4 regions of the Mesorhizobium sp. genome follow, and region 3 is predicted to be linked to each of the others. Evidence: predicted binding sites of a transcription regulator. Region 3 holds the regulator's gene; each other region holds the start of a gene.

Region 1 (4,846 bases), 810 kb from region 3:
GCGCCACGATGCGCATCGAGACCGGCGTGCGAGCCGGCGATACGATCTCGCCCTATTATGATCCGATGATCGCCAAACTGGTGGTGCATGGCAAGGACAGGCCCGCGGCGCTGGGAGCGCTCGCCGCAGCGCTTCGCCAGACTGAAGTTGCCGGATCGACCGTCAACACCGCCTTTCTTGCCGCCCTATCCGCCGATCCCGACTTCTCGAAAGGCGATGTCGACACCGGACTGATCGGCCGGCATCAGCAGGCGCTGACCGAAATTGCACCGCCTGACTGCGAAACCGTTGCCGCCGCGGCCCTGGCGGCATCGGGGGCTGGCGAAATGTCGCCATCGGACGATCCCTGGTCGTCGCTCGCTGGCTACCAACATTTTCATCCGACGTCGCGGCGAACCCGGCTTCTCTACGGTGAGCACGATATCACGGCAAAGGTATCGGTGCGGCCGGATGGCCGCTTCGCGGTGACGCTGGACGCACCATCCGGCAGCGCCAACGCGCAGGATCTTCGCACCACACCTCGCCTCGCTCGCTGGCCCGGTCACGTCACGGTCTTCTCAGGCGCCGTCGGCTACACATTCGCCGTGCCTGACCCCTTGGCGAGGGCCGATGAATCGGCCGCGGCATCGGGCAGTCTGCGCGCACCGATGCCCGGCCTGGTCAAGCTGGTGCGCGTGGCTGCCGGCGAAGCCGTTACCAAAGGCCAACCGTTGCTCATCCTCGAAGCGATGAAGATGGAACACACCATCGCGGCCCCACACGATGGCGTGGTCGCCGAGATCGCCTCGGAAGGGGCACAAGTCACCGACGGCACGGTGCTGGTGCGGTTCGCCGAGGATGTTCACGCCTGATCCCCGTGCCGCCGGCATTCGGAGCAGAGGTCTCCACCGGAAATGAAAATGGCCGGGACAAGCCCGGCCATCTCTTCAACTCACTTGATCGCCGGAGCGATCACTGCGCGATTGGCGCATACTTGCCGTCATGCCACTGGTTGATGTCGTAGCTGGCGTTCTTGAGGTCGCCCTTCTCGTCGAAGGTAACATCGCCCACAACGGTGCTGATCGGCGTGCCGTTCTTCAGCGCCTCGGCGACCTTGGCCGGATCGTCGCTGCCTGCGCGCTTGATGCCTTCGGCGAAAGCCTGGATCGTGGCGTAGGAGAACAGCGTGAAGCCTTCTGGAACGAAGCCGCCGGCCTTGATCTTCTCGACGGCAGCCTTTGCCTCCGGCTTTGCCTGAGGATCGGACGGGAACACGAACATGGTGCCCTCGCCGGCCGGGCCGGCAACCTGCCAGAATTCCGGTGAAGCGATGGAGTCGGGCATGATCAGCTGGAACTTGAGGTTCTGCTCGGCCGACTGACGCAGGATCAGGCCAGCTTCAGGATGGTAGCCGCCAAAATAGACGACATCGGCCTTGAGATCCTTCAGCTTGGTGACGAGCGCCGAATAGTCCTTCTCGCCGGGATTGATGGCGTCATAGTACACTTCCTTGAGGCCGCCGGTGTTCATCGTCGCCTTGACGGCATCCGCCACGCCCTGACCATAGGCGCTCTTGTCGTGCAGGATGACGACGTTCTTGCCCGCGTATTTCTTGGCGATCCACGGGCCGATGAAAGCTCCCTGCGCATCGTCTCGCGTATAGAGGCGCATGATCGTCGGCCAGCCTGCTTTCGCTGCAGCGTCGGTCAGCACCGGGTTGGACGAGGCCGGGCTCATCATAAGGGCGCCAGCTTCGGCATAGACGGCGGACGCCGGAATGCTCGAGCCCGAGCAAGCGTGGCCATCAATGAACTTGACGCCGTTGGCGACGATCCGGTTGGCCACTGAAACAGCCTGCTTGGGATCGCACTGGTCGTCTTCGATGTCGAGCTTGATCATCGAGCCATTGACGCCGCCCGCGGCATTGATGGCGTCGGCGGCAGCCTGTGCGCCCTGCTTGAACTGGTCGCCGATGGTGGCGAGTTGTCCTGTCATCGGTCCGACCACCGCAAAGGTGATGTCGTCCGCCAAGGCAACTGGCGCGCTCATCAGGAGGCCAAAAACGGCCGCGCTCAAAATACTTGTTTTTCTCATGGTTGAAACAACTCCTCCACTTCACGCGCGGCCGCCCCGGCCGCGCTTCTTTCAGAGAGGCGGGACAATTTCATCCTTCGCATGGCCTGTCTAGGCGCATTGGTGGCACTCGATTGGGCCTGCACAGCGTCATCCACGCAAAAAAGCCGCGCTGGCCTTGTTCCGGCCGGTCGCGGCTTTTTTCGCCCGTCGAGCTATCCCCAAGCGCCCCCGCGCCTAAATCCCGCTCGCCTTCCCTGCAACCGCGCAGCTCAGCCCTTGCCTGCCGCGTTCTTGTTCTTGATGTGCTAGGCCGTCTTGCGCGGCCTTTGTATTCCGCCGGTTCCGGCCATCTGTGCGGCCTTGATCCGGAGCTTCCCTGTCTGCGGTCTATATCAACGATCCGGCGGATCTCAGTGCATGGTCATCCATTCACGAGCCTCGCGCAGCGCCTTGGCGATGTCGGCCTTCGACATGGCGGCCGACAGTTCCGAGCGCAATTCGGCGGCGCGGACGGAGCCCTTGATCGCGGCGATGTTGAACCATTTGTGGGCGGCGACGACATCGGTCTCGCAGTCGCGGCCGGTCGCATACATCATGCCCAATTCGAAAAGAATGTCGGCCTGTGCAGTCGCGCCCATGGCGCCAAAACCGGCTTCAAGCATTTCAAAACGTGCCATTTCAATCCCCTGTTTCTGGCCCCTGTCAGGCTCCCGAGAGCTGCTTGCGTGTTGTCTTCCGTGCCGCTCTTCCGATGCTTTCGAGAATGCCTCGCAGGCTTGAATCCGTCGTTAAATGGCGTGCTTAATTTGAAGAAAACAAAGCTAAAACAATAGGTAAACGTCGAAATTCGTTAAGGATACAAAGTCAGCAATCGCGGCGGTTTCGACCAAATTTGACGAAAATTTCCGAGGCCGAGATCAAGACTCTGCTAACCACGGCCGACAAAGACACGATATCGATCGTTTCATTTTCGGGCTGGCGCGGGCGATTTCGGCATCCGAAAATCCTGGCTGTTGCCGTAGCGGCACCGCTTTTGTTTTGCCAGGAGCTGGATTAGCTTACGTTTGCGTAAGCGGCAGACCGGCGGGGAGCACCGTTCCGGGAAACCCACAGGGAGGACAAACATGTTTCGAAAAACGAGCCTGGCCCTCGCGGCTACATTGATCATGGCCGGCGCGGCATGGGCCGATCCGATCGAAGGCAACTGGAAGACACAGGCTGGCGACACAGCAGCCATCTCGGGCTCCGGTGAATTCTCCATCACGCTCAAGACGGGCAAATACGCCGGCAAGACCATAGGTTCGCTCAAGCCGGCCGGGGACAACAAGTATGCCGGCAGCATCACCGACCCGGCAAACGACAAGACCTATTCCGGCAAGGCGACCCTGTCGGGGGCATCATTGAAGATGAGCGGCTGCGTACTGGGCGGGCTGATCTGCAAGAGCCAGACCTGGCACAAACTCTGATCGTTCGCTCTCTCATGGATTACCAACGGGGCCCGAGGAGGCCCCGTTTTCGTATCACCGGCGCTGTGACAGCCTCGCCGTGACGAACCGCCGGCAGAGGCAGGCGGCGATTGCTAAAACTGTCAATGAATTTGAATGGCAGATGAACGCCGGCATCAGAGCCGGTTCAGTCGCGCTCGGGCATTCTCCTGCGTGTTGAAGGAGACACCAGACAATGCTCGCCCGCCGTTTCACCATCGTCTGCCTGCTGATGAGCCTTTTCGGACTGTTCTTCGCCATCCTTGTCGCCGAGGCCGGCCGCCCAACCCGCTATTGGGCAGAGACCGGATCCGGCACCTGCGGCTTCACCTGCCCCGATCACCTGCGCCGCTGAAGCGCCGCGCCAAGACCTCGAAAGAAGTATCAAGCCATGAACCCCATCGCCGCCAACGCACTCAAGGTCCTTCGGCTGCTGCCGCGGGCGGCACTCATCCTGCTGGTGCTCGCGGCACCTGTCCTTGCCGTGCCCGCCATGCGCGCCGATGTCGGCTCGACGATCGATGCGCCGGCGATGAGGAAATCAGGGGTGGGCTTCGTACTTCTGGTCAGCCTGCAGCGCGGTTGAGCGCGACGCTTCAAGATTGAATCATCAGACGCACTCAAGGCCTTGCGCCAAAAGAAAAAGCCGCGCTTTTGGCGCCTTCGGCCACCGCCCCCCTCCCAACGGTCATTCCAAGTCTCTATATTGAGCCATGGAAAAGCGAATCTATCCCCAAGCCATCGAATCGGTCGTCATGCCGGAGCCTTTTGGCCGGCAAAGCTTCAGCGACCCCGAAAAGGCGGTTGCCGCACTTCAGCTCCTTTATGACCGTAACACCAAGTTCCTGCGTGACTCGTTTGCAGCGCTGGCCGCTGGCGGCGACAACAGCAAGCGCTATCGGGCTTTCTATCCCGAGATAAGCGTCACCACCAATTCGTTCACCCAGGTCGACTCCCGCCAAGCCTATGGCCATATGCCGACGCCGGGGAATTTCGCGACGACCATCACCCAACCCGGACTGTTTGAAAGCTACCTCGCCGAACAGCTTCGCCTGATCATGCGCAATCATGGCGTCGAGGTCACCGTTTCAGAATCGACCACGCCCATTCCGCTGCATTTCGCCTTCCTCGAAGGCACCCATGTCGACGGCGCTGCGGCCGAGCGCATCAAGCGGCCAATCCGCGACCTGTTCGACGTGCCGGATCTCGACGGAACCGACGACCAGATCGCCAATGGTACATTCGAAGTGTCGTTCGGCGAGCCAAGGCCGCTGGCGCCCTTCACCGCACAGCGCATCGATTATTCA
Region 2 (4,846 bases), 2.4 Mb from region 3:
GCTGCCGTCGGCGCTGATCAGGCTTTTCCTGCCACCGTCCAACGCGTTTTCAGGCCTTGTTTCACTGTTTCTGTTCGCCCTGTCGATGGTGCTGACCTGGCGCATGACCAATGCGTCGATCGGCAAGGGGACGGCTGTCGGAACCGCCGTTTTCGTCGGCATGTTCATCGCGTCGCTTCTGGTGCTGTTCGGCCTGCAGTTTATGCTGGGCATCGACGTGCCCGATTATTCGAGCGCCTGATCCGATCGACCACTCCCGGTATCCGGATAATCGACGCCAACCAGGAAGAGCCCGTCCGGCGGCGCCACCTGGCCGCAAGCGGCCCGGTCATGCGCGTCCAGCGCTGCCCTGAGATCGGCGGCGGTCCATCCGCCTTCGCCGACGCGTTTCAGCGAGCCGACCATCGAGCGCACCTGATTGTGCAGGAATGACCGCGCCGAGGCTCTCACCTCGATCGCATCGCCCACGCGGCTGACATCGAGGCGCTCGAGCGTGCGCACCGGGCTGTTGGCCTGGCACTGGGTCGAGCGGAAGGTGGTGAAATCGTGCCGGCCCAGCAACAGCTTGGCCGCCTCGTGCATGGCAACGGCGTCGAGCCGCTTCGGCACCCACCACACCTTGCCCTTGTCGAGGGCGGCGGGCGCGCGGCGGTTGACGATGCGGTAGAGATAGTGGCGCCCGGTCGCCGAGAAGCGCGCATCGAACTCCTCGGATACCGCGGCGGCCCCGACGATGGCGACGCGGTGGCCGGCAATCCGCAGGTGCGCGTTGATGGCGTCGCGCACCTTGTCGCCGGGCCATGCCTTGGTGAGGTCGACATGCGCAACCTGGCCGGTCGCATGGACGCCGGCATCGGTGCGGCCCGCGGCGCGCAGTCTCACCTGCTCGCCGCAGAATTTCTCGATCGCCTGCTCGATGGCCTGCTGCACCGAAGGCTGATCGGCCTGGTGCTGCCAGCCGGCATACAGGCTGCCGTCATATTCGATGTCGAGGCGAAAACGCGGCATAGGCGATGGGGCTCGCCTAGAGCCGGACGATTTCAGGGCTGATCGACCTGAAATCGTCCGGCTCTAAATCAAGCAAATTGCGCATGATTTCGTCATGCTCTAGGCGGCGAGCGCGGTGAAAGCGGAGGCGTAGACCAGCTTGCCGGTCTCTGGCGCTTCACCCCAGGCAAGCGCCTGCAAGGCTTCGCCCTGATACTCGCTCTCGAATTTCTCCGCGCGTTCATGGCTGTAGCCGAAACGGCCGTAGTAAGTCGGGTCGCCAAGCACCACGGCCAGTGTCTCGCCGGCCTCCTTGAGGCGAATATGCGCCTCGCGGATCAGCGCCCCACCAATGCCCGTGCCATGGAACGACGGCTCCACGGCCAGGGGCGCCAGCGCCACGGCCGCGAAGGTCTTGGCGCCGTCGCCCACGTAAAGCCGCGAAAACAGGATATGGCCGACCACCTGTCCGTCTTCTTCCGCCACCAGCTCGACGACGGCATCGCCGCCGGTAACCAGCGCATCGACCAGCCCGGCCTCCGCCTGCTGGCCGAATGCATGCTCCTCGACGAGGCGAATAGCCTCGCGGTCCCGCGGCGTCGCCGCGCGTATCGACATCATGCTCATTTGAACTTCATTCCTTTTTCGATCTTGGCCCCGCGCAGAAACTCCCGCGCGGCGGCGGGCTTTCCGCCCGCCCGTTGAACTTCGACCAGTCTGATCGCGCCTACCCCGCAGGCGACCGTCAGCCGGTCATCGAGAATTCCTCCCGACTCGCCCAAATCTTCCGAAAGTGGCAGGCCTTCGGAGAGCGTCGAGCGAAGCAGTTTCAGCCGCTCCATGCGGCCGCCAATTTCAGTCTCAGACCAGGCGCCGGGAAAGGGCGACAGGCCGCGAATATGATTGTGGACTTCGGCGGCAGGCCGTGTCCAGTCCACGCGCGTCTCGGATTTATCGATCTTTCTGGCATAGGTCACCCCCGACATTGCCTGCGTGGTAAATGTCAGGGCATCATTTTCCAGCCGCGCGAGCGCTTCCACAATCAGCGCGGCGCCGGTTTCCATAAGCCGATCGTGCAGATCGCCGGCTGTCATATCGGGTCCGATGACCAGTTTTTCAACCATTGCCACAGGACCGGTGTCCAGACCTTCCTCCATCCGCATCACCATCATGCCGGTTTCGCTGTCGCCGGCCATGATCGCGCGCTGGATGGGAGCCGCACCCCGCCAGCGCGGCAGGAGTGAGGCATGGCCGTTCAGGCAACCGAGCCTGGGAGCACCGAGAACGGGTTTGGGCAGAAGCAGGCCATAGGCAACGACGATGGCGACATCGGCCTCGACGGCGCGGAACGCGGCCTGTTCTGCCTCGCCCTTGAGCGACACAGGCGTGCGCACCTCGATGCCCAGCCGCTCCGCCTCGCGCTGGATCGGCGACGGCGTCAGTTCCAGACCCCGACGGCCGGCGGCGCGCGGCGGCTGCGTGTAGACGGCTGGCACCACATGCCCGGCTTCAGTGATCGCGCGCAACGTCGGCACCGAAAATTCCGGCGTGCCCATGAAGATGACGCGTAGGGGCATTCCCCTATCCCACCAGCTTGCCCGGCACCTTGTCCCTGGCAAGCTTCTTGAATTTCTTCACCACCATGTCGCGCTTGAGCTTCGAGATGTGGTCGATGAAGAGCACGCCGTTGAGATGGTCGATCTCGTGCTGCAGGCAGGTCGCCATCAGGCCCTCGGCCTCGATCTCGGCGAGCTTGCCGTCGCGATCGAGATATTTCACCCGGACGGCGGCCGGGCGTTCGACCTCGGCATAGTAATCGGGGATCGACAGGCAGCCTTCCTCGTAGACCGAGCGCTGGTCGGCGCTTTCGAGGACTTCCGGATTGATGAAGACATGCGGCGCCGGCGTCTCGTCTTCCTTGGCAAGGTCGATCACCAGCATGCGCAGCGGCTCGCCGATCTGGACCGCCGCCAGTCCGATGCCGGGCGCGTCGTACATGGTCTCCAGCATGTCATCGGCGAGCTTGCGCAACGCGTCGTCGACGCGTTCCACCGGCTTGGAAAGCTGGCGCAGGACTGGATCGGGGAGGATGATGAGCGGCTTGATCGACATGGCGTTCCACGTAAGACCTCCCGCGAAAAGCGTCAACCGGGGGGCCGGGCCAACGTTCACGTTTTGATCTGTCCCGACATACCGAATCATCTATGCTATCCACATGAATGACCCGACATCAATCCTTTCGGAGCCTGTCGTACGGCTTGGTGCCACCACGGTCACGCTTGGCCATGCGCTGGTCTTCGGCATTGTCCTGTTTCTTGGCCTGTTCGCGATGCTCGTCATAGCCCTGTGGCGGTCGGCCCAGGCGCGGACCATCGCGGCGGCGGAAGCGGCCGACCACGCCCGCGATGCCGAGGCCCGAATGGCCGGCATCCTGAAAAGTCAGGCCGAAATGCAAGGCCGCATGGGCGCCATCGCCGAAGTGTTCGGGGCCCGGCAAGCGGAGCTCACGCAATCGATCGGGCAGCGGCTCGACGCCATGACCGGTCGTATCGGCCAGACCATGACCGAGCAGACCAAATCGACACATGAAAGCCTGGCAAAGTTACAGGAGCGGCTGGCCGTCATCGATACGGCACAAGGCAACATCCAGTCACTTGCCGGCCAGGTCGTGCAGTTGCAGGCGATCCTCTCCAACAAGCAGACACGTGGCGCTTTTGGCCAGTCGCGCATGGAGGCGATTGTCGCCGACGGACTGCCGCATGGCGCCTATGAGTTCCAGGCGACGCTGTCGAATGGCAGCCGGCCCGATTGCCTTGTGAAAATGCCGAACGGCGCGCCTTCCCTCGCCATCGACGCAAAGTTTCCGCTGGAAGCCTGGAACGCCATCCGCGCCGCCGATGGCGCCGAATTGCAAAAGATCGCCGCCCAGGCGTTTCGTCGCGACATCGAGGTGCATGTGCGCGATATCGCGGCGAAATATCTGATCCAGGGCGAGACCCAGGATACCGCCTTCATGTTCGTGCCGTCGGAATCGGTGTTCGCCGAGATCCACGAGAATTTCGAGGCGATCGTCCACAAGGCGCACCGCGCCCGCATCGTCATCGTCTCGCCGTCCCTGCTGATGCTGTCGATCCAGGTCATCCAGGCGATCCTGAAGGACGCCCGCATGCGCGAGCAGGCGCATCTGATCCAGGACGAAGTCATCCGGCTGATGGAGGATGTCGGGCGCCTTGACGAGCGCGTGCGCAAGCTGCAGGTGCATTTCGGCCAATCCGCCAGGGATATCGACGACATCCTCGTCTCGACGTCCAAGGTAACCAAGCGCGGCCAGAAGATCGAGGCGCTGGAGTTCGGCGCGCAACCAACCGAGGGCGACGCGGGCGCGGGCGAGATTTCACGTGCTCCCACAGCCAAGGTGGAAACGGCCCCGCGTGCAGCCGATTCCAAGACTGGGCAGCTGAGGCTCAGGGTTGTCGAAGGCGACGACTGAAACGCGGGGCCTAGTCCGGCACCTATTACTGCTCGTCCACAACCGTCACGCCTTCAAATTCCGGCAGCCAGTGCAATGCCGAACGGTGCCAGAACTGTCGCCTTGGGACCAGATGGTCGCGTTGCCGGGCCGTTCCGACCCTGATGCCATAGACCTTCGGCCCATCGCCAACCGACGTCGCATAGAGATGCGAGCCGCATTCGCCACAAAACGCCTGGGCGCGCCTGGCACCGCTGTCGCCTACCTTGACATAGATCTTCGGCGTGCCCCTGGTGATCCGGTAGTTCTCCTCCGACACCCGCACAGTTACGCGAAAGGCGGTTCCGGTCAGTTGCTGGCAGTCCGTGCAGTGGCAGATCGAGGTCTTGT
Region 3 (4,846 bases):
TCTCGGAAGGCGTGTGAGGCGTGTGTGGGTTCGCGGGCTTTCGCGCGTTGCGCGTTCATGTAGCATAGGAGGTCGAGGGCGCAAGGGGCAGACCCGATGGCTGGAGGAAGCCGGGGTACGGACGAGAGCGAGGATGCCGTCACCGGCGTCAGCGAATGGTCCCTGTTTGCGCCTGCCGTCGCCGTTCCGAGCGTGCCGGTTGCGCGACCTCCCTCACGTCCCGATGACAATCATCCGCCTCCCGCAATGCCAACGCGAAATCCGGTGCCGGGGACCGGTGCCGTCGCACGTCTGCATCGGCAAATTGGCCGCCTTTCGCTGCCGGTTTTGCGCGATAGCGTGGTTTCGGCAACCAATCTGGAGCTTGATCGCGGCGTAGGCTTTCTCCTGGTTCCTGTGTTCCTGGCATTGGGCGTGATCGGGTACTTCTCATTGGCGGAGGAACCCGGTTTTTCGAAAATAGTCGCCGTTGCGCTCCTCGCTGCATCATGCGCACTCTTCTCGCGGTCGCACCGCAAAACCCATCTGTGTTTCATGGTGGGGCTGCTGTGCGCGCTGGGCGTATTGGCTGCCAAGGTCGAAACATGGCGCGCCGGGACGCGAATCCTCGGCTCCGAAATCTCGACGCGGCTGACCGGCCGCATCGTCTCGCTGGATCTGATGCCGAATGGCCGTGTCCGCCTGACGATTGATGTCCTCTCGACGGCAAGGCCAACGCTGCGCTATGCGCCCGAACGGGTCCGCCTGTCGGCGCGAAAAATACCCCCCGACATGACCGCCGGTTCCCAGATCGCCGGCTATGTGCGGCTGTTGCCACCCACTGGTCCGGTACGGCCGGACAGTTATGATTTTTCCTTTGACAGCTATTTCGCCGGCATTGGCGCCAGCGGCTTCTTCCTTAGCAATCCGACCGTTGTTCCTTCCGACGGCATGCCGCTCGAGGCCCGTGTTTCGTCATCGATCGAAAATGCGCGCGAAACCATCGCCGACCATATCCGTGCCAGCATCGGCGGGGCGGAAGGCGAGATCGCGGCGGCGCTTATCGTCGGTGTTCGCGCCGGGATTCCCGAAGAGATCAACGAGACGATGCGGCGTACCGGGATCTATCACGTCATCTCTATTTCGGGACTGCACATGGCGCTGGTCGCCGGTACGATCATGCTGCTGCTGCGTGGCTCATTCGCGCTGTTTCCGGATTTCTCCTCGCGTCGCCCGGTGAAGAAATATGCCGCGGCGGCCGCGCTTGTCTCGATTGCCGCCTATCTTGTGATTTCCGGCGTCGTGGTTGCGGCCGAGCGAAGCTTCATCATGCTTTCGGTCATGCTTGTCGCCGTGCTGTTCGATCGGGCGGCACTGACCATACGCAATCTGGCGATCTCCGCTATTGCCGTTATCGCCATCTCGCCGCATGAGGTGGTCGGCCCAAGCTTCCAGATGTCCTTTGCCGCGACCGCCGCCCTGGTCGGTGCGTATGCCGGCTGGTCCGACTACCGCTCGCGCAAGGCCAGCACGCCGCCGCCGCGACGGTCACTGCCCGTCTTCCTCACGCGAAAACTGCTGCTGGCTACCGGCGGCCTTGCCATGACGTCCATCATCGCCGGCAGCGCAACGGCACTCTTCGCGATCTGGCATTTCCAGCGCGTGTCACCACTGAGCCTGTTCGCCAATCTGGCCATCATGCCGATTGTATCGGCGATCGTCATGCCCTTTGCCGTCTTCAGCGCGCTGGCAATGCCGTTCGGCGCCGATGGGCCGTTTCTCTATGTCATGGGCAAGGGACTAACGGCCATGATCGCGCTGTCGGCGTGGTTCTCCGAGCGTTCGCCGATCGACGCCGTCGGGCTGATTTCGCTACAGTCGGTCCTGCTTGTTACGATCGCCCTTGTCATCGCAACCATGGCGACAACCTGGCTGCGGCTGGTGTCGCTGCCGTTCGCGCTTGCTGGCCTGCTGACGATTTCCGATACGCCCGCACCGGATGTGTTGATTTCGGAAGATGCACGCCTAGTGGCGTTGCCGATCGGCGGCGGCGAACTCGCCGTCAGCCGGGCACGCCCCAATGAATTCACGGTCGACAATTGGAAACGTGCGCTGAAGTCCGAGACCATTATCAAGCCGGAGACCCTCGGCTCAAGCGATCAACAATTCGACATCGCCGATGCCGCCGAACTGCCACCGGGAGCGCCTTTCTATTGCGGTGACGACCTGTGCGTTGCCCGACACCCATCCGGCGCGATCGTTGCGTATGCCGAGGATCGCAAGAAAGCGTGGAAAGCCTGCCGTTTTGCCGATCTGATCGTCGTCAACGACGCGAGGGCCTACGACCCATGCCACAATCCCATCGTTCTCGTCGTCACCAAACGACAGCTCGCTCGCACTGGAAGCGCCGCTGTCTTCTTCGACCCCCAATCAGCCGTTTCACGACCGACAATAAGCTTCGCGATCGACAGACCGTACCGGCCTTGGCACCAGCAAAGAAAATTCTCACGCGAGGCAAGGGGGCTACCGCCCTACGTCAAGCCCGACAAACCCGTTGCCGTGCCGGCTCAATAACGGCGGATCAGCCCGACAAGCTTACCTTGCACCTTTACGCGGTCTGGTCCGAAGATGCGCGTTTCGTAAGCCGGATTGGCGGCCTCGAGAGCGATGGAGGCACCCTTGCGGCGAAAACGCTTCAGCGTCGCTTCTTCCTCATCGACCAACGCCACGACGATCTCGCCGGGGCTGGCGGTGTCGGCGTTTCGGATGATGACCGTGTCGCCGTCGAAGATCCCGGCCTCGATCATCGAGTCGCCCTTGACCTCGAGCGCATAGTGATCGCCGCCCGTGATCATGTCCGGCGGCACCGAGATGGAATGGGTCTGGTGCTGGATGGCATCGATCGGCACACCCGCGGCAATGCGGCCCATCACCGGGATGGAAATCGCCGAGACGGCGTCGTCGTCATTGCCGGCAGCGGGTTGGCGCGAGGGGGCAGCCGGCTTGATCTGCCGACCCAAGCTGCCCTGGATGACGCTCGGCGAAAACTTGCGGGCAGCGTTGAGGCCAGGTGCGATGGAATCGGGAAGACGCAGCACTTCCAGCGCGCGCGCCCTGTTGGGCAGGCGGCGAATGAAGCCACGCTCCTCAAGGGCCGTGATCAGCCTATGAATTCCGGACTTGGAAGCGAGGTCGAGCGCCTCCTTCATTTCGTCGAACGAGGGTGGAATGCCGCTTTCCTTCAGCCTTTCATGGATGAACATCAGCAGTTCATGTTGCTTGCGCGTCAGCATGGCGGCCCCCAGGGGTTTCGAAGATGGATCTGAAACCGGAATCAGAAAAACAAACCCAGAACAAACACTATCTGTTCCATTTGTGTTCCGCAACCGTTTAAAGTTTAGTGAATATGTTCAGACTGCGGAAACCATATGCTTCTCGCCCATGCAGGCGCGGCTACGTACGCGTAGTTCAAGATCCGAAGTTACCGGATTGAATCCATAACATTTTTTCATCTTCCCAGACGATTGCGAAGGTTTGGCAAGCTTGGCTGTCTTGCATGTTAAACCGTGCGCAATCCGGATGGATGCGGGACTTTGTCTTGCCTATCCGTGAACGAAACGAAACCAAAACGCCAACCTGATGGTTGACGGCGGCGTGTTCGCGTCAAGCTGGCGGGATTTCTCTCGCTTGTGCCTGGGAGCAACCGGCTGGCCAGCCGGTCCCGGGGCGGAAGCGATCCGGTCTGGCGTTGGACTATGCGGCGGTGTTGATATCATCCACCGACCGCTTTCGAGCTGCCGGCGCGCGCTGTGTATTTGTTCGCCGCGCTGTCCTCGCTGTGGACATAGACATGCAGCGTGTAGCCGATATGGGCGGTCATCAGCGCCTTTGCCCGCTCGACGTCGCGATCAAGCGCCGCCTCCATGATTGCAGTGTGGTGTTCGATCGCAATCGCTTCGCGCAGCGCGTCCATGGCCTTTTCGTAGCCATCCTTGAGGCCGGCGGCGGCCCGCAATGTCGGCGCCAGTCCGAGAAAGCGATGATGCCGGCGTAGTTGATCCGCGATGGTCGAGCGGAACCGCAACAGCCAACTCGATGTAGCGGCGCTGAGAAGTGCCGCGTGGAAGGCCTCATGGTTCTCGTCCCATATGTCGACCGCCGCGTCCGAGGGATCGTCGACGGCGGTCTTGCAGCGCGATAGCCGGTAATGTGCGGTAACCACGGCGTCTTCCCACATGCTGCCGCCTTTCTCGATCGATTCCAGGAACAGGGGAATCTCAACAACCATTCTTGCGCGTGCCAGGTCCTCAAGCTCGGCCCGAGACACGGGAGCGACGGCAAAGCCGCGATTGCTGATGGCTGTGACCAGGCGTTCGGCCTCCAGGCGGGACAGCGCTTCGCGCAGTGGCGTCCAGCCGACACCATAGATGCCGCGCAGCGCGCTCAGCTTGAGCGGTGCGCCAGGCATAAGGCGGGTGGTGAGTATGTCTCGCCGCAGCAGTTGATAGGCCGCCTCCGTTTTCGTGGAGTTCTTCTGGTCCTGCATCGCGATCCGTCCGCTATCTGAGTTCTAGAAATTATATATGATGCGAATGCATGGCAAGAATTATATATAATGTTTGACATGGCTGGAGCGACTGACCATGATCGCCGCGGTTGCCGTCCTTTAAGCGGCGCTAATCAAATCTGGGAGGAAATGATGTTGAAGTCGAAATCCGCTTGGCTGTCGGGATTGATCACGGCCGGCGCGCTCGCAGTCAGCCTCGGCGCTGCTGTCGCCGATCCGATCAAGATCGGCATTGCCAATTTCGGCGAGCATCCGCAGCTGAACGCAGCCATTGCCGGTTTCAAGAAGGCGCTTGCCGCG
Region 4 (4,846 bases), 180 kb from region 3:
CCGTGTTGCCGATCCTGAACTGGCCGTTCCCACTGCCGGGGAGCGCGTCGTCGGGTTCAGGCTGAGGTGCGGGTTTGGCGATACGATAGTCGCCGGTCACACCGGGCAGGGCGCCGTTCTGAGCCGGCGCCTGACCGTCTTCGGCATATGCCGCGCCGCAAGCCATGGTTGCGGTTACGGCGATGCCAACGATCAGTCGGTTCAACCCAATGTGTGACGTTTTTCCGAGCATCGGCGAACTATAGTGCCGTGACCGGAGCGAAACCAGAGCGGCGTCGGCAAAAAAGGCAGCCAGCTGATCGACTTCTGCTCAGCTCGCGAGCTCTCGGTCGTCATGCCGCCTGTTTGCGCGTGTCAAAAACATGGTCGACGATACCCCATTCCCTGGCCTCGCGAGCGGTCATGAAATGGTCGCGGTCCAGCGTGCGTTCGACCTCTTCATAGGTGCGCCCGCAATGCCGGGCGTAGAGCTCGGTCATGTGGCGCTTTGTCCGCCCAATGCGCTCGGCATGACGCTGGATGTCGGAGGCCTGGCCCTGGAAGCCGCCCAACGGCTGGTGCAGCAGGATGGTGGCGTTGGGCAGTGAGATGCGGCGCCCTGGTGTACCGGCCATGAGCAGGAATGAACCCATCGACGCGGCAAATCCCATGCACACCGTCGACACCGGGCAGCTGATGTATTGCATCGTGTCGTAGATGGCGAAGCCGCTGGTCACCACGCCGCCAGGCGAGTTGATGTAGAGCGATATCTCCTTGTCGGGATTGTCCGATTCGAGTGAAAGCAGCTGGGCGCAGACCAGCGCCGACATGTCGTCGTTGACCTCTCCGTTGATGAAGATGATGCGCTCGCGCAGAAGCCTCGAGAAAATGTCGAAGGCGCGTTCGCCGCGGCTCGACTGCTCGATCACCATCGGCACCAGACTGGCGACACCACTCATGGCCTTCATCTCCATTGTCCTTGTTCAAGCCGCGCGCAGCATCGGCGGATGGGTGTTCGCGGCGATAGGCTTCCTGGAATTGCCCAACCCCAGCGAAAGCCGGCAGTTGGCGCCGGCCATGGCAACAGCCGGCATCGCCTTGCGGCCAAACCCGTCATGGACAATGCGCAGATGCGTCCCGCCGGTAACGGTGCGCGCGAGTGTGAACGTAACGGTGCTGTCGAGTGCGTCCTGGCGCGTGGCATCGCGGTGCCGCTCCCGCCAGGAATAACGCAACAGCCGCCCGGGCTCGGCGTCGAGGATTTCGCATTCTATCGTTGCCTCTGGCCCGGCGAAGGAAAACCGGCTGCCGGCCTGGGGCCTGATGTCGTTCGGCATCATCCAGGCTGCGAGCAGTTCTGGCACGGTCAGCGCCCGCCACACCTTTTCCGGCGGCTCGGGAAGGTCGTACTCGAACTCGATCGCATCCTGGGCGTTCTTGTCCTGGCTTTCGGCGATCATTGATTTCGTGTCCCTCATTGATCCATGTCCTTTAAAACCGTCTTCAGCTTTTCGATCCGCTCCGGCCAGAAGGCGCGGTAGCGATCGATCCAGGAGAGCAGGGGAGCGAGCCCCCGCGGGTCGGCGCGGTAATAGGCGTTGCGGCCGGCTCGCCGCTCGATCACGAGGCCGGCGCCTCTTAGCACAGCCAGATGCTGGGACACGGCCGGCTGCGACACCGTCAGCCCGTTGCGCAGCTCGGACACGCTCATCTCGTTTGTGGCGAGACGCTCGAATACGGCACGGCGTGTGGGGTCCGCCAGGGCCCGGAAAATCTCAGCTTCGATCATGATGAAAGCATAAGTGTATACTTATCGATTTGGCAAGCGCTCTTTTCGAACCCATATGAGTTTGCCAGGCACTGCCGCCATTCCTTGACAATAAGCGGCTATGCATATAGGAACGAAAAGAGAACAAAAACCTTGTGGGAAAAGGCAGCCACGGCAGGCGAGGATTGTCCGCAGCCTGTAAGGTACGCCAACAAAAATGTGTTTCGGATGAGCGCGGAGAAGTATCATGGCGGGTAGCGTCAACAAGGTCATTCTGGTGGGCAATCTCGGCGCGGACCCCGAGATCCGGCGCCTGAACTCGGGCGAACCGGTGGTCAACATCCGCATTGCGACGTCCGAAAGCTGGCGCGACAAGAATTCCGGCGAGCGCAAGGAAAAGACCGAGTGGCACAACGTCGTCATCTTCAACGACCAACTCGCCAAGGTGGCCGAGCAGTACTTGAAGAAGGGCATGAAGGTGTATGTCGAGGGCCAGTTGCAGACACGCAAATGGCAGGACCAGACCGGTGCCGACAAGTACACGACGGAAGTCGTGCTGCAGAAATTCCGTGGCGAGCTGCAGATGCTCGACGCGCGCGGACAAGGCGAGGGCGGCCAGGTCGGCGGGTATTCCGGTGGCGGCAGCAGCCGTGGTTCCGACTTCGGCCAGTCCAGCCCGAATGAGGGCTTCAACCGTGGCGGCGGCGCCCCCAGGGGTGGCGGCGGTGGCGGTTCGTCGCGCGAGCTGGACGACGAAATCCCGTTCTGATCGCAATGCGATCCTGAACGGCGAGTGCAACTTTGGTTAAGCATGGTGCCCCGAGAGTCCTATGGACTTTCGGGGTTTTGCATTGATGACCGGCGTCTGAGCGATCAAGGAAATTGAGGGAAGGGCGAGTTCGGTGAAGGCACGGGTAAAATGGGTCGAGGAGCGTACCTTTGTCGGCGAGTCCGGCAGCGGCCACAAGTTGGTTCTTGGCACGGCGGTCGGACCGGACGGCAAGACGCCGGGACCGAGCCCGATGGAATTGCTGCTGATCGGCACGGGCGGCTGTTCGGCCTATGACGTCGTTCATATCCTCGAAAAGGGCCGCGAGGCGGTCGAGGACTGCGTCGTCGAACTCGACGCCGGCCGGGCGGAGACCGAGCCCAGGGTGTTCACCCGTATCCACATGCATTTCGTCGTCAAGGGCCGGGCGCTTTCGCACGACAAGGTGAAACGGGCGATCGACCTGTCGATCGAGAAATATTGCTCGGCCTCGGCGATGATGGCGAAGACCGCCACGCTCACCCACGATTTCGAAGTGATCGACACGACGGCCAAGTAGCTGGGCAGCAGCTTCGCCCACAAGACAGTGCGCTAGCCTGCCATCAGCGCCTTGATCCCATCGGCGACGAACTGCACGGCCAGAGCCGCCAAGATGACGCCGAGCAGCCGCGTCAGGATCGAGCGGCCGGTCTGTCCGAGGATGCGGTCGATGCGTTCCGACAGCACGAACACTAGATAGGTGATGACCAAGCATACAAAGATGATGCCGACCAGCGCCGCCTGGGCGGCGAAGCCCTGGAATGAGCCCGACAACAAGACCGTGGCCGAGATCGCGCCGGGGCCGGCGATCAGCGGGATCGCCAGAGGGAAGGCGGCGATGTTGTGGATCATATCCTTGGTGATGGCGACGTCGCCGATCTTCTCCTTGCGGTCCTGCCGGCGCTCGAACACCATTTCGAAGGCGATGAAGAACAGCAGGAAGCCGCCGGCGACGCGGAAGGCAGGCAGCGTGATCCCGAACACCGACAGGATCGACGCACCGGCGACCGCGAACAGCGCCATCACCAGGAAGCCGATGATCGAGGCCCGGACGGAAACCTGCCGGCGCTCCTCGCGGTTCATGCCGCGCGTCACGGCAAGGAACAGAGGCGCCAGGCCGGGCGGATCGATGGTCACGAGAATGGTGACAAAGGCATTGAACAGGCTGTCGAAGCTCGGCATCTGATCTCCCCACCGGGCCGCGCCAGAACTGGCCCGAACCAGCCTATTGGTAGAGCAAAGCTGGTTCAGGGGAAACTGTGAGCGTGGCGGAAATTCATAGGCGCCGAACTGATAGCGACCGGCCGATCTCGCTTGCCGAACGCGCGGGTGAGGCCGTGACCAGCCGCTACCATTCCCCGCGCACATTCCGGCAGGTCGTGGGGATGACGCCCTATCAACTGCCGCTGTGGACACGCCCGGACAAGGCAGCCATTCGCTTGCGTGCCTCGGACGATGCGACCTCGTCGATCTCTCCGCATGCTGGCTTGACCGGGCTGCCGATCTTCAACCGCCGCTTCCGACAACTGACGGGGAGACATCAGCTGGCTATCGAGGCCACCGTCGGTCATGGCGTTGAAGACGGTGCCCGTGGTCGTTTCGCACGAAGCTCAATCCGATGTCGGGCCGCACCAGCCGGGCAGATAATCCGCGTCCTTGCCCTTGGCCAGGGTCAAAGCTCCCTTCATGGCCTTGTCGAAGTTTTTCGCCACTTCGTCCTTGGTGATGCGCCGGCGCAGGAAATCGGCCCAGATGAACTCGGCGAACGGTGTCGTGTCCTTGGCGTAGCCACCGAGGCGGCGTAATTCGCCAGCCATGCTTCGGTAGGGATCATCGACAAGCTCGGCGATGGTCTTGGGAATGGCGGCGTAGTCGCGGCGCTGTCCGTTTTCATCGAACGGGTGCATCCAGCCGCGATTGTCGAGCACGAAAAGGAAGGCGTCCTTGTCGAGCGCCGACAGATCACTGATCACCGTCACAAGCACATCCCTGACGCCCTCCTCAAGCAGGGCGCGGGCCAGATGGTGATGGTCGGTGACATAATGGCGTCCCTTAGGCCCGATCACTGCCGGCACCATATGGGAGCCAAGGAACGTGCTGGTCTTCCTGACGCTCTGCGCCCGGATCATCTGCCGCTTCAGCGCCACTTCGCGCATGCCCACGGTGATCTGCGTCGGTCGCAGTTCTTTCACCGGAACGGGTTTCAGCAGGGGTTCCCTCTGGATTGCGGTGCTGGAGGGTGTCATGTCGGGCTTCCCTGTTTTTCCGGCGATTGGCTGGAATGCAATGTG

What was found. Region 3 encodes LexA, which represses DNA repair genes until DNA is damaged. Its sites were predicted from a motif close to TGTTCNNNNTGTGTTCNG; they were not measured.
Region 1: ACO07C_RS08885 (sel1 repeat family protein) is a predicted target of LexA. The motif match lies at 2,867-2,884, and genes of this name have one in related genera.
Region 2: ACO07C_RS16150 (DNA recombination protein RmuC) is a predicted target of LexA. The motif match lies at 3,153-3,170, and genes of this name have one in related genera.
Region 4: ACO07C_RS03905 (single-stranded DNA-binding protein) is a predicted target of LexA. The motif match lies at 1,877-1,894, and genes of this name have one in related genera.

The regions. Positions count from the first base shown of each region.
Region 1 is NZ_OZ245860.1:1,801,579-1,806,424, forward strand. Features, by position in the region: gene ACO07C_RS08875 (acetyl/propionyl/methylcrotonyl-CoA carboxylase subunit alpha) at 1-851, shown strand, start outside; gene ACO07C_RS08880 (branched-chain amino acid ABC transporter substrate-binding protein) at 952-2,073, opposite strand; gene ACO07C_RS08885 (sel1 repeat family protein) at 2,466-2,732, opposite strand; gene ACO07C_RS08890 (DUF2147 domain-containing protein) at 3,180-3,521, shown strand; gene ACO07C_RS08895 (hypothetical protein) at 3,736-3,894, shown strand; gene ACO07C_RS08900 (hypothetical protein) at 3,931-4,125, shown strand; gene ACO07C_RS08905 (AMP nucleosidase) at 4,295-4,846, shown strand, end outside.
Region 2 is NZ_OZ245860.1:3,412,448-3,417,293, forward strand. Features, by position in the region: gene ACO07C_RS16125 (transporter) at 1-241, shown strand, start outside; gene truA (tRNA pseudouridine(38-40) synthase TruA) at 226-1,008, opposite strand; gene ACO07C_RS16135 (GNAT family N-acetyltransferase) at 1,108-1,614, opposite strand; gene fmt (methionyl-tRNA formyltransferase) at 1,611-2,564, opposite strand; gene def (peptide deformylase) at 2,569-3,099, opposite strand; gene ACO07C_RS16150 (DNA recombination protein RmuC) at 3,203-4,477, shown strand; gene ACO07C_RS16155 (GFA family protein) at 4,503-4,846, opposite strand, start outside.
Region 3 is NZ_OZ245860.1:995,472-1,000,317, reverse strand. Features, by position in the region: gene ACO07C_RS04840 (ComEC/Rec2 family competence protein) at 97-2,553, shown strand; gene lexA (transcriptional repressor LexA) at 2,547-3,272, opposite strand; gene ACO07C_RS04830 (GntR family transcriptional regulator) at 3,752-4,525, opposite strand; gene ACO07C_RS04825 (ABC transporter substrate-binding protein) at 4,679-4,846, shown strand, end outside.
Region 4 is NZ_OZ245860.1:811,188-816,033, forward strand. Features, by position in the region: gene ACO07C_RS03885 (hypothetical protein) at 1-166, opposite strand, end outside; gene ACO07C_RS03890 (ATP-dependent Clp protease proteolytic subunit) at 333-938, opposite strand; gene ACO07C_RS03895 (SRPBCC family protein) at 963-1,457, opposite strand; gene ACO07C_RS03900 (ArsR/SmtB family transcription factor) at 1,454-1,768, opposite strand; gene ACO07C_RS03905 (single-stranded DNA-binding protein) at 1,995-2,516, shown strand; gene ACO07C_RS03910 (OsmC family protein) at 2,650-3,075, shown strand; gene ACO07C_RS03915 (MarC family protein) at 3,108-3,737, opposite strand; gene ACO07C_RS03920 (ParB-like protein) at 4,166-4,801, opposite strand; gene ACO07C_RS03925 (SulP family inorganic anion transporter) at 4,798-4,846, opposite strand, start outside.